DNA from 2 places in the Dietzia sp. DQ11-44 genome. Region 1 is predicted to be linked to the other one. Evidence: predicted binding sites of a transcription regulator. Region 1 holds the regulator's gene; the other holds the start of a gene.
What was found. Region 1 encodes LexA, which represses DNA repair genes until DNA is damaged. Its sites were predicted from a motif close to CGAACANNTGTTCG; they were not measured.
Positions count from the first base shown of each region.

Region 2: recA (recombinase RecA) is a predicted target of LexA. The motif match lies at 3,011-3,024, and genes of this name have one in related genera.

Region 1 covers NZ_JAALEC010000050.1:1,859-6,554, reverse strand. Annotated here, with positions in the region: gene hrpA (ATP-dependent RNA helicase HrpA) at 1-32, shown strand, start outside; gene nrdR (transcriptional regulator NrdR) at 91-546, opposite strand; gene lexA (transcriptional repressor LexA) at 1,253-1,921, shown strand; gene hflX (GTPase HflX) at 1,961-3,409, opposite strand; gene dapF (diaminopimelate epimerase) at 3,424-4,350, opposite strand; partial or broken gene G6018_RS01520 (malate synthase G) at 4,469-4,696, shown strand, end outside.
Region 2 covers NZ_JAALEC010000126.1:80-4,775, reverse strand. Annotated here, with positions in the region: gene miaB (tRNA (N6-isopentenyl adenosine(37)-C2)-methylthiotransferase MiaB) at 1-1,087, opposite strand, end outside; gene G6018_RS03860 (regulatory protein RecX) at 1,114-1,722, opposite strand; gene recA (recombinase RecA) at 1,722-2,828, opposite strand; gene G6018_RS03850 (DUF3046 domain-containing protein) at 3,051-3,245, opposite strand; gene G6018_RS03845 (PspA/IM30 family protein) at 3,314-4,141, opposite strand; gene G6018_RS03840 (helix-turn-helix transcriptional regulator) at 4,239-4,571, opposite strand; partial or broken gene G6018_RS03835 (CinA family protein) at 4,588-4,696, opposite strand, start outside.

The DNA.
Region 1 (4,696 bases):
CCGCCGCGCTCTCCCGGCGGAACGCGCGTTGAGCCCTCACACCGCCCGTACACAGGAGCCGATCCCGGTGCGACGCGGAGACGACCGGGACTAGTGAGCAGCGTGCCGTTCGCGAAGGGCGATGATCTCGCTCTCGAAATCCGCAGCGGAACTGAATTGTTTGTACACGGAGGCGAATCGCAGATACGCGACCTCGTCCAGATCTTGTAGAGGCCCCAGGATCGCCAGCCCGATCTCGTGAGCGGGGACCTCTGAGGCGCCGCCGGCCCGGACAGCGTCTTCGACCTGCTGCGCGAGCCGCCGGAGCGCGTCCTCGTCGACCGACCTCCCCTGGCACGCGCGTCGCACACCGCGGACCACTTTGTCGCGGCTGAAACGCTCCGTCACACCGTTGCGCTTGAGGACGGTCAACAACGGGGTCTCGAGGGTGGTGAACCGGTGTCCGCAGTCGGGGCACTCGCGTCGACGCCGGATCGCCTGCCCTTCGTCGACCGACCGCGAGTCGATCACCCGTGAGTCCTCGTGGTGACATATGGGGCAGTACATTCCAGCTTCGCCATTCGTCGACCTGGTCCGAACCGCTCCGCCGGCCGGAGCCGACGGCGGTGCGGGGGCGACGGGCCGCCGTCCCGGGTCCATTCTAGGAGGCGATACCGTGGGTCACGCGTAGGCGGGCCCGCCCAGGAGTGCCAATGCGAGCAGCATCAGGATTCCGAAGACGATTCCACAGGCCACCAGAGCCCACGTCGGCACATCGTCCACCACCGGCGCACTCGACCTCGCCTCGCTACCGCATGCCCTGACCCTTTCCGCGGACGCGGGGCGGACGAGCACTCGCCGTCCGGGCGCCACCGACCGCGTGGCCGTCTGGCGCCCCCGGTCGAGCGTGCGGATGACGGGACGGGCCCCGGCATCAGGGCGGGGACGCACCCTGGACGAAACGGGCCGGTCGTGATCGGTCACGCAGACCTCCGTCCAGGGCACGGAGGGACGCGATCGTGGCTGCATCTCCATAACGGTCATGAGAACTCCCAACTCGATACGGTGTGCGAACCTCATTCGCACGCCCGTGTGCCTTGTTGTGCACATCTGTTCGAACCCGAACCTGCCTAGAGTTGTATCACGCGGGTCCGACAGAGTCGACATTCGTGGCGACATTTCTTCGAACACCTGTGTGGCGCTCACGTCCGACGGGCAGTAGGGTGTACACAGATAGCGACGTCGAACACCCATTCGCCGAAGGGACCCCCACATGCCCAAGCCCGACTTCGAGGCCCTGACGACCCGCCAGAAGAGCGTTCTGTTGCACATCCACGACACGGTCAAGGACCGGGGCTATCCCCCGAGCATCCGAGAGATCGGTGACGCCGTCGGTCTGCAGTCGACCTCCTCGGTGGCCCACCAGTTGCGGACGTTGGAGAAGAAGGGCTTCCTGACCCGTGATCCGCACAAGCCGCGGGCGGTCGACGTCCACGGCGTCCCGGGGCAGCGGTCCCGAGGTCGTCGCGCGCCCGTCCAGCAGGAGACGCGTCCCAGCGGGGCCGTGGAACCCGTCTACGTCCCTGTCCTGGGGCGGATCGCGGCCGGCGGTCCGATCCTCGCCGAGCAGGCGGTGGAGGAGGTCTTCCCCCTCCCCTCCGACCTGGTGGGTTCCGGGGACCTGTTCATGCTCAGAGTGGTCGGCGAGTCGATGATCGACGCCGCGATCTGTGACGGGGACTACGTGGTGGTGCGCCGTCAGAACGTCGCGGACAACGGCGAGATCGTGGCGGCGATGATCGACGGGGAGGCCACGGTCAAGACTTTCCGCCGGGATTCGAGCGGGGTGTGGCTCCTGCCCCACAACCCGTCGTTCAGTCCGATTCCCGGGGAGCACGCGACGATCCTCGGAAAGGTCGTCACGGTCTTCCGCAAGCTCTGAGCCGGCCGGATCCGAGTGTCGCCTGATCCGTCGACGGGGTCAGGCGACACCGTCACGGGATCCGGGGACCCGATACTCCCCGAGCTCTCCGGCCACGGAGGCCGGAAGCCGGACCACGATCCTCGTGCCGTCCTTCGTGTGATCCTCGTCCACCACGGCGCCCTCCGCGTGGACACGGGAGACCACATCACCCCGGGTGAACGGGATCTCGAGTGTGACCTCCGTGTCCCCGGAGGCGACCACCCGCATTATTCGGTCGAGGAGCTCGTCGAACCCCTCACCCGTCGCCGCCGAGACGAAGACCGCGTCCGGCAGGGCGTGGTGCAGTTCCGTCAACACCACCGGGTCAGCGACGTCGACCTTGTTGATCACCACGAGTTCGCGGGGCCTCTCGGCCTTCTGCTCTTCCACGACGTCGTTGATGACGGTGCGGACGGCCTCGATCTGGCGCAGGGGGAAGGCGTCCGATCCGTCGACGACGTGCAGGAGCAACTCGGAGTCCACGACCTCCTCCAACGTCGAGCGGAACGCCTCGACGAGCTGGGTCGGGAGGTGTCGGACGAATCCGACCGTATCTGTGAAGACCACGACCCGCCCGTCGGGGAGCTCGGCCCGCCGCGTGGTGGGGTCCAGCGTGGCGAACAGAGCGTTCTGGACCAGTACGCCCGCACCGGTCAAGCGGTTGAGCAGGCTCGACTTCCCGGCGTTGGTGTACCCGGCGATCGCGATCGACGGCACCGGGGTGGCGCGACGGCGATGCCGCTTGGTGTCCCGGGCCTGCTTCATGCCCTTGATCTCACGGCGCAGCCTCGCCGTGCGCTCCCTGATTCGGCGGCGGTCCGTCTCGATCTTGGTCTCACCGGGACCACGGAGTCCGACGCCTCCGTTGCTGCCCGCCCGGCCACCCGCCTGCCGGGAGAGTGCCTCACCCCAGCCACGCAGTCGCGGGAGCATGTACTCCATCTGCGCCAAGGACACCTGGGCCTTACCCTCACGGCTGGTCGCGTGTTGGGCGAAGATGTCGAGGATCAGCGCGGTGCGGTCGATCACCTTGACGTTGACGACCTTCTCGAGCGCGATGAGCTGACCCGGCGTGAGCTCGCCGTCGCAGATCACCGTGTCCGCCCCCGTCGCGGTGATCACGTCCTTCAGGGTCTTGGCCTTCCCCGAACCGATGTAGGTGGCGGGGTCCGGCTTGTCGCGGCGCTGGATCAGCGCGTCGCAGACCTCGGAGCCTGCGGTCTCGGCGAGCTGTGCCAACTCGGCCATCGCGGCCTCCGCCTGGGCGGCGGTGCCCTCGGTCCAGACCCCGACCAGCACGACCCGCTCGAGGCGGAGTTGGCGGTACTCGGCGTCGTTGACGTCCTGGAGTTCGGTCGACAACCCGACGACCCGGCGCAGCGAGGAGCGCTCCTCGAGCTGGAATTCTCCGACCGAAGGGTCATGGTCTCGTGTGGCCCGGTCAGGGGCGGTGTCATCGATAGTCATTCACCGGCATCATCTCACAATTCCGGTCGGGACGCCTCCGTGCGGCGCGCGGGTAGCGGTCGCCGGTACCGCCCCTCGGCGACGATCACGGACGGCCCCGTCAGAGTGGAACCCACGCCGGTCAGGGCCACCGCGACCTCTCCCCCGGGAACGGACACCACCACGTCACCGGTGGCCTGTCCGGCGTCGGCGAGGGCCGCGACGGCCGTGGCGACGATTCCGGTGCCGCAGGACATCGTCTCCCCGGATCCTCGCTCGTGGACGCGCATCGACACCCGACCGTCGGTGAGCGGGGTGGCGATCTCCACGTTGACGCCGGCGGGGAAGAAGCCGGTGTCGAACTCGGGCGCCTCGTGCACCGGCAGTTCGCGCAACCCGTCGGCCCCCAGGCCCGGGACCACGCACGCGAGGTGGGGGTTACCCATGTCGACGGCGAGTCCGGCGTACACCCGGCCACCGAGCTCCACGGACGAGACCCCGAAAAGCCGGGGCTCGCCCATGTCCACACGGACCACGGCCTGGTCACCGTCATGGATCAGAATATCGGCGGGCCGAGGACCGGATCGTGTGCCCACGGGGATCCGGCCGGCCCCGACCCTGCCGGTCGCCACCAGGGCGTGGGCGAACACCCTGACCCCGTTCCCGCACATCTCCGCGATCGATCCGTCTGCGTTCCGGTAGTCCATGAACCAGTCCGCGGCGTCGACGCCCTCCGGGAGGACGGCGAGGACGCCCTGGTCGACCAGTGCACCCGCGGTGGCGATGCGCAGCACCCCGTCGGCGCCGAGGCCGGCCCGTCTGTCGCAGACGGCGCGCACCAGGTCCTCGTCGAGGTCCACCTCCGCGTGGTCGTCGGGCAGGACCACGAAGTCGTTGAGCGTTCCGTGCCCCTTGATAAAGGCGAGGCCGTCGAGAGTGGCGGTCGGGGGCGCGGGTGTCATGCCATCAGATCCTAGCCAATCCGACCGCCGTTCCACGCTGCGGAAAACCCGGATGATCCCTCGGCAGGGGGGCACTACAGTCGGAGGCGAGAACGGTCCCTATGTGAGGAGAGCATCGATGTCCGAACGCATCACCGTCGGCGACGTCCAGGTCGACGAGGTCCTGTACGACTTCGTCAACACCCAGGCGATCCCGGGCACCGGGGTCGATCCCGACGCGTTCTGGGCGGGAGTCTCCGAGATCTTCACCGACCTGGCCCCGCGCAACCGCGAGCTGCTCGCCGTCCGCGACGACCTGCAGTCGAGGATCGACTCCTGGCACCACGAGAACCCCGCCCCGATCGAC
Region 2 (4,696 bases), on a different contig from region 1:
ACTGGAAGGTGAACGCGCTCGTGAACCGCGCCTTCTCCACGACGTCGAGGGTGGCCTGGAAGTCCTCCTCGGTCTCCCCGGGGAATCCGACGATGATGTCCGTGGTGATGGCCGCGTGCGGCATCGCGGCCCGCACCCTGTCCAGGATGCCCAGAAAGCGCTCCGACCGGTACGAACGGCGCATCGCGCGCAGGACACGGTCCGAGCCGGACTGCAGGGGCATGTGAAGCTGCGGGCACACGGCGGGGGTGTCGGCCATCGCCTCGATCACGTCGTCGGTGAACTCCGCGGGATGTGGTGAGGTGAACCGGATCCGCTCGATGCCCTCGACCCGACCGGCGGCGCGCAGCAACTTCGCGAAGGCGCCCCTGTCGGATGGTTCGGCGGGATCGTGGAACGACCGCCCGTAGGCGTTGACGTTCTGTCCGAGCAGGGTGACCTCCAGGACACCCTCATCCGCCAGTGCCTTCATCTCGGCGAGGACCTCACCGGGTCTCCGGTCCACCTCCTTGCCGCGGAGGGACGGGACGATGCAGAACGTGCAGGTGTTGTTGCAGCCGACGGAGACCGAGACCCAGCCGGCGTAGGCGGACTCCCGGGTGGCGGGAAGGGTCGAGGGGAAGTGCTGGAGCGAGTCGGCGATCTCCACCTCGGCCCGCTCGTTGTGCCGGGAGCGCTGGAGCAGGGTGGGCAGATGCCCGAGATTGTGGGTACCGAAGACGACGTCGACCCACGGGGCCCGTGAGACCACGACGTCCTTGTCCTTCTGTGCCAGGCATCCGCCGACCGCGATCTGCAGTCGGGGATTGGCGTCCTTCCACGGCCGCAGGTGGCCGAGCGTGCCGTACAGGCGGTTGTCCGCGTTCTCGCGGACCGCGCACGTGTTGAACACCACGAGGTCCGGAAGATCGCCCCGGGCGGGATCGGCCTCCCCCTCGAACGGCACGTACCCGGCCGCGTCGAGCACGCCCGAGAGCCGCTCGGAGTCATGGACGTTCATCTGGCACCCGAAGGTCCGCACCTGGTACGTGCGCCCCTCGACGCGCTCGACACCGGTGTCTCCGGCCGTCGCCTGCAGGTCGGTCACGAGAGAATCCACGCAGGCCAGGGTACTCAGGGCGACACCTGGGCCGCCAATTCGGCATCGACCACCGTCATCGCCAACCCCGTCGGATAGCCCCGGCGGGCGAGGAACGCCACCAGCCTGCGCCGTTCTCCCTGGAGATCCGCCCCGGGACCGGGGTCGACCGGGCTGCGGCTGAGCCGCGCGCGCACGAGGTCGGTGGCCTGCTGTCGGTCATCGGCCTCGTCGATGCCGGCCACCGCCCCCGCGATATGCACCTCGGCGACGCCCTTCTCGCGCAGCTCGCGTTCGAGTGCACCCCGCGACCGTCCGCGTCGACGCCGCCGACCCCTGACCCATTCCGAGGCGAAGTCCGCGTCATCGAGCAGACCCCAGGCGCGGACCCTGTCCAGGGCCTCGTCCACCGCATCCGGCGCATGCTCCTTACCCAGAAGCCGCTCCCGCAGTTCGTGTCGGCTCCGTGGCCGGTGGCGCAGAAGCCGGAGAGCCGCCGTCGCGGCCTCGTGGGCCTCGGGGGCCAACGGAGGCAGGTCCGAACTGCTTGACGGCCTGGCCTCCACCGCCGCGATCGCGGTGCGCAGGTCGTACGCGTCGACACCCTGCCCCCGCTCGGCCGCACGCGGGTCCTGCACGCTCATCAGAACTCGACGGGCACCACGTCGATGGGCGCGTCCTCGTCGGACTCCGCCTCGATCTCCGCGATCTCCGCACCCGCCCCGATGTTGAGCTTGTCGAGGATCTTGCGCTCGATCTCGTCGCGGACCGAGGGGTTCTCCTTGAGGTACCGGCGGGCGTTCTCCTTGCCCTGACCCAACTGGTCCGCCCCGTAGGTGAACCAGGAACCCGACTTCTTGACGAAGCCGTTCTCCACGCCCATGTCGATGAGCGATCCCTCGCGACTGATGCCCTCGCCGTAGAGGATGTCGAACTCCGCGATCTTGAACGGCGGCGCGATCTTGTTCTTGACGACCTTGACCTTGGTGCGGTTACCCACCGCATCCGCGCCGTCCTTGAGGGTCTCGATCCGGCGCACGTCCAGGCGGACGGAGGCGTAGAACTTGAGCGCCTTACCGCCCGTGGTGGTCTCGGGCGAGCCGAACATCACCCCGATCTTCTCGCGCAGCTGGTTGATGAAGATCGCGGTGGTGTTGGTGTTGTGCAGCGCACCCGTCATCTTGCGGAGCGCCTGGCTCATCAGTCGCGCCTGCAAGCCCACGTGGCTGTCGCCCATCTCGCCCTCGATCTCCGCCCGCGGCACCAACGCCGCGACGGAGTCGACCACCAGGATGTCGATGGACCCCGACCTGACCAGCATGTCGGCGATCTCGAGCGCCTGCTCACCGGTGTCCGGCTGGGAGACGATGAGGTTGTCCGTGTCCACGCCGAGCTTGCGGGCGTACTCCGGATCCAACGCGTGCTCCGCGTCGATGAACGCGGCGATCCCGCCGGCGGCCTGCGCGTTGGCCACCGCGTGCAGCGCGACGGTCGTCTTGCCGGACGACTCCGGACCGTAGATCTCCACGACGCGGCCCCGTGGGAACCCGCCGATCCCGAGTGCCACGTCGAGGGACAGGGCACCGGACGGGATGACCTGGACCGGCGGCCGGGTGTCGTCCCCGAGCCGCATGACCGACCCCTTGCCGTAGGTCTTGTCGATCTGCGCGAGCGCCAACTCCAGCGCCTGTTCGCGGTTCTGGGCCACGCCCGTCCTGGTACCTGACTTGGCGGTGGTCTTGGGGGCCATGATGCTCTCCGTTCGTGCTCGACCTCCGGTGTCGTGCCGGACGGTCTGTGTGGTCTGCTCGCTCGCGGACGCTACGGGTCGGGTACGACAGATACGTCTTGCACGAGCCCGGCAACCCTTCACTGTGGAGGGATGTCGCCCTGTGGACGGGCCATCCCGTCATCACATGACCCGAGTGTAGACGAACGCGTGTTCGAGATCGAACGACACGCCGCCACGGGGTCAGCGTAATGAGTCGGGAACCTCGAACTCCGAACACAGCGCCAACCAGACCTGCTTGACGGAGGCACCGGCGTCGATGGCCTCGTCGGCGGTGCGCCCGTCGAACGCGGCCAGATGATGGGACCTCACGAGATGATCGGCCCGCAGGTCCCCGAAGGCCTCGACGGTCCGGGCCCTGAACTCGGTCAGTGTCACGTGTGCCCCTTCACCACGGACGAGGACGGGCCGCCGGATAGTTCACCGGCGGCCCGTCCTCGGACGACTCACTGCTGTTCGGTCTGCGCCTGCTGCTGAGGCGGGGTGGCGGACTGCGGCTGCCCCTGGGGGAGCTGGGACGCAGAGCCGGTCCCCTGTCCGAGCTGACCACCCTCGGCCTTCATCGACGCCCGGATCTGCTCGAGACGGCTGTGCCCGGCCATCTGGGTCGAGGCCTGCTCGACCTCGAGCATCCGGCCCTGAACCGAGTTCTGGGCGAGCTCCGCCGACCCGAGGGCGTTGGCGTACCGCCGCTCGATCTTGTCGCGGACCTGGTCGAGGTTCGGGGTGTTCCCGCCCGACGAGACCTCGGACATGGACTGCAGCGACGCGCTGACCTGCTCCTGCATCTTGGCCTGCTCCAGCTGGCTGAGCAGCTTGGTCCGTTCGGCCACCTTCTGCTGGAGCACCATCGCGTTCTGCTCCACGGCCTTCTTGGCCTGGGCCGCGGCCTGGAGCGACTGGTCGTGGAGTCCCTTGAGGTCCTCGACGTTCTGCTCGGCGGTGACCAGCTGAGCGGCGAAGGCCTCCGCGGCGTTCTCGTACTCGGTCGCCTTCTGGGTGTCGCCGTTCTGATGGGCCTGCTCGGACATCTGCAGTGCCTGCCGCGTGGAGCCCTGCAGCTTCTCGATGTCGGCGAGCTGGCGGTTGAGCTTCATCTCCAGCTGCCGCTGGTTGCCGATCACGGCGGCCGCCTGCTGGGACAGCTGCTGGTGCTGCCGCTGCGCGTCCGAGATGGCCTGCTGGATCTGGACCTTGGGGTCAGCATTCTCGTCGATCTTCGAATCGAACAACGCCATGAGGTAGCGCCATGCCTTGGTGAACGGATTGGCCATCGCTGCGTAGTGTCCTTCTGCCGATTCGGACGACTGGTCGGTACCACGGTACCGAACAAGGTCGGGGGGCGACCACCGGGCGTTGCCGGGGTGGGGCTCAGGCCGCGAGGACGGGCTCCGCGACGGTGCCCGGGAGCGAGACGGTACCCGGGGGCGAGACCTCGAGGGCCGCGCGGATGAGGATCTCGCCGAGCGAGACGTCGAGCGCACCCGAGATGGACGCGAGCAACTCGCTCGAGGCCTCCTTGCGACCACGTTCGATCTCGGAGAGGTACCCGGGACTCACCCGGGCGGCGTCGGCGACGTCCCGCAGGGTCCGCCCCGAATCGCCCCGCAGGCCGCGGAGCACCGTCCCGAGGGTCTCCCGCAGCAGCGGGGGCCCGCTCCGGTGGTCCGGTCGGGGCAGCGTGGTCATCTGGATGTTCGGCATCACGGGGTACAACGCCTCACGTCGCCGATTCGTTCCCGACCTCGTCGGCGATCCCCACCAGCAGATCGAGGGCGGCGGCACAGGCCGCCCGACGGATCTCGGCTCGACCGCCGTCCAGGGAGAGC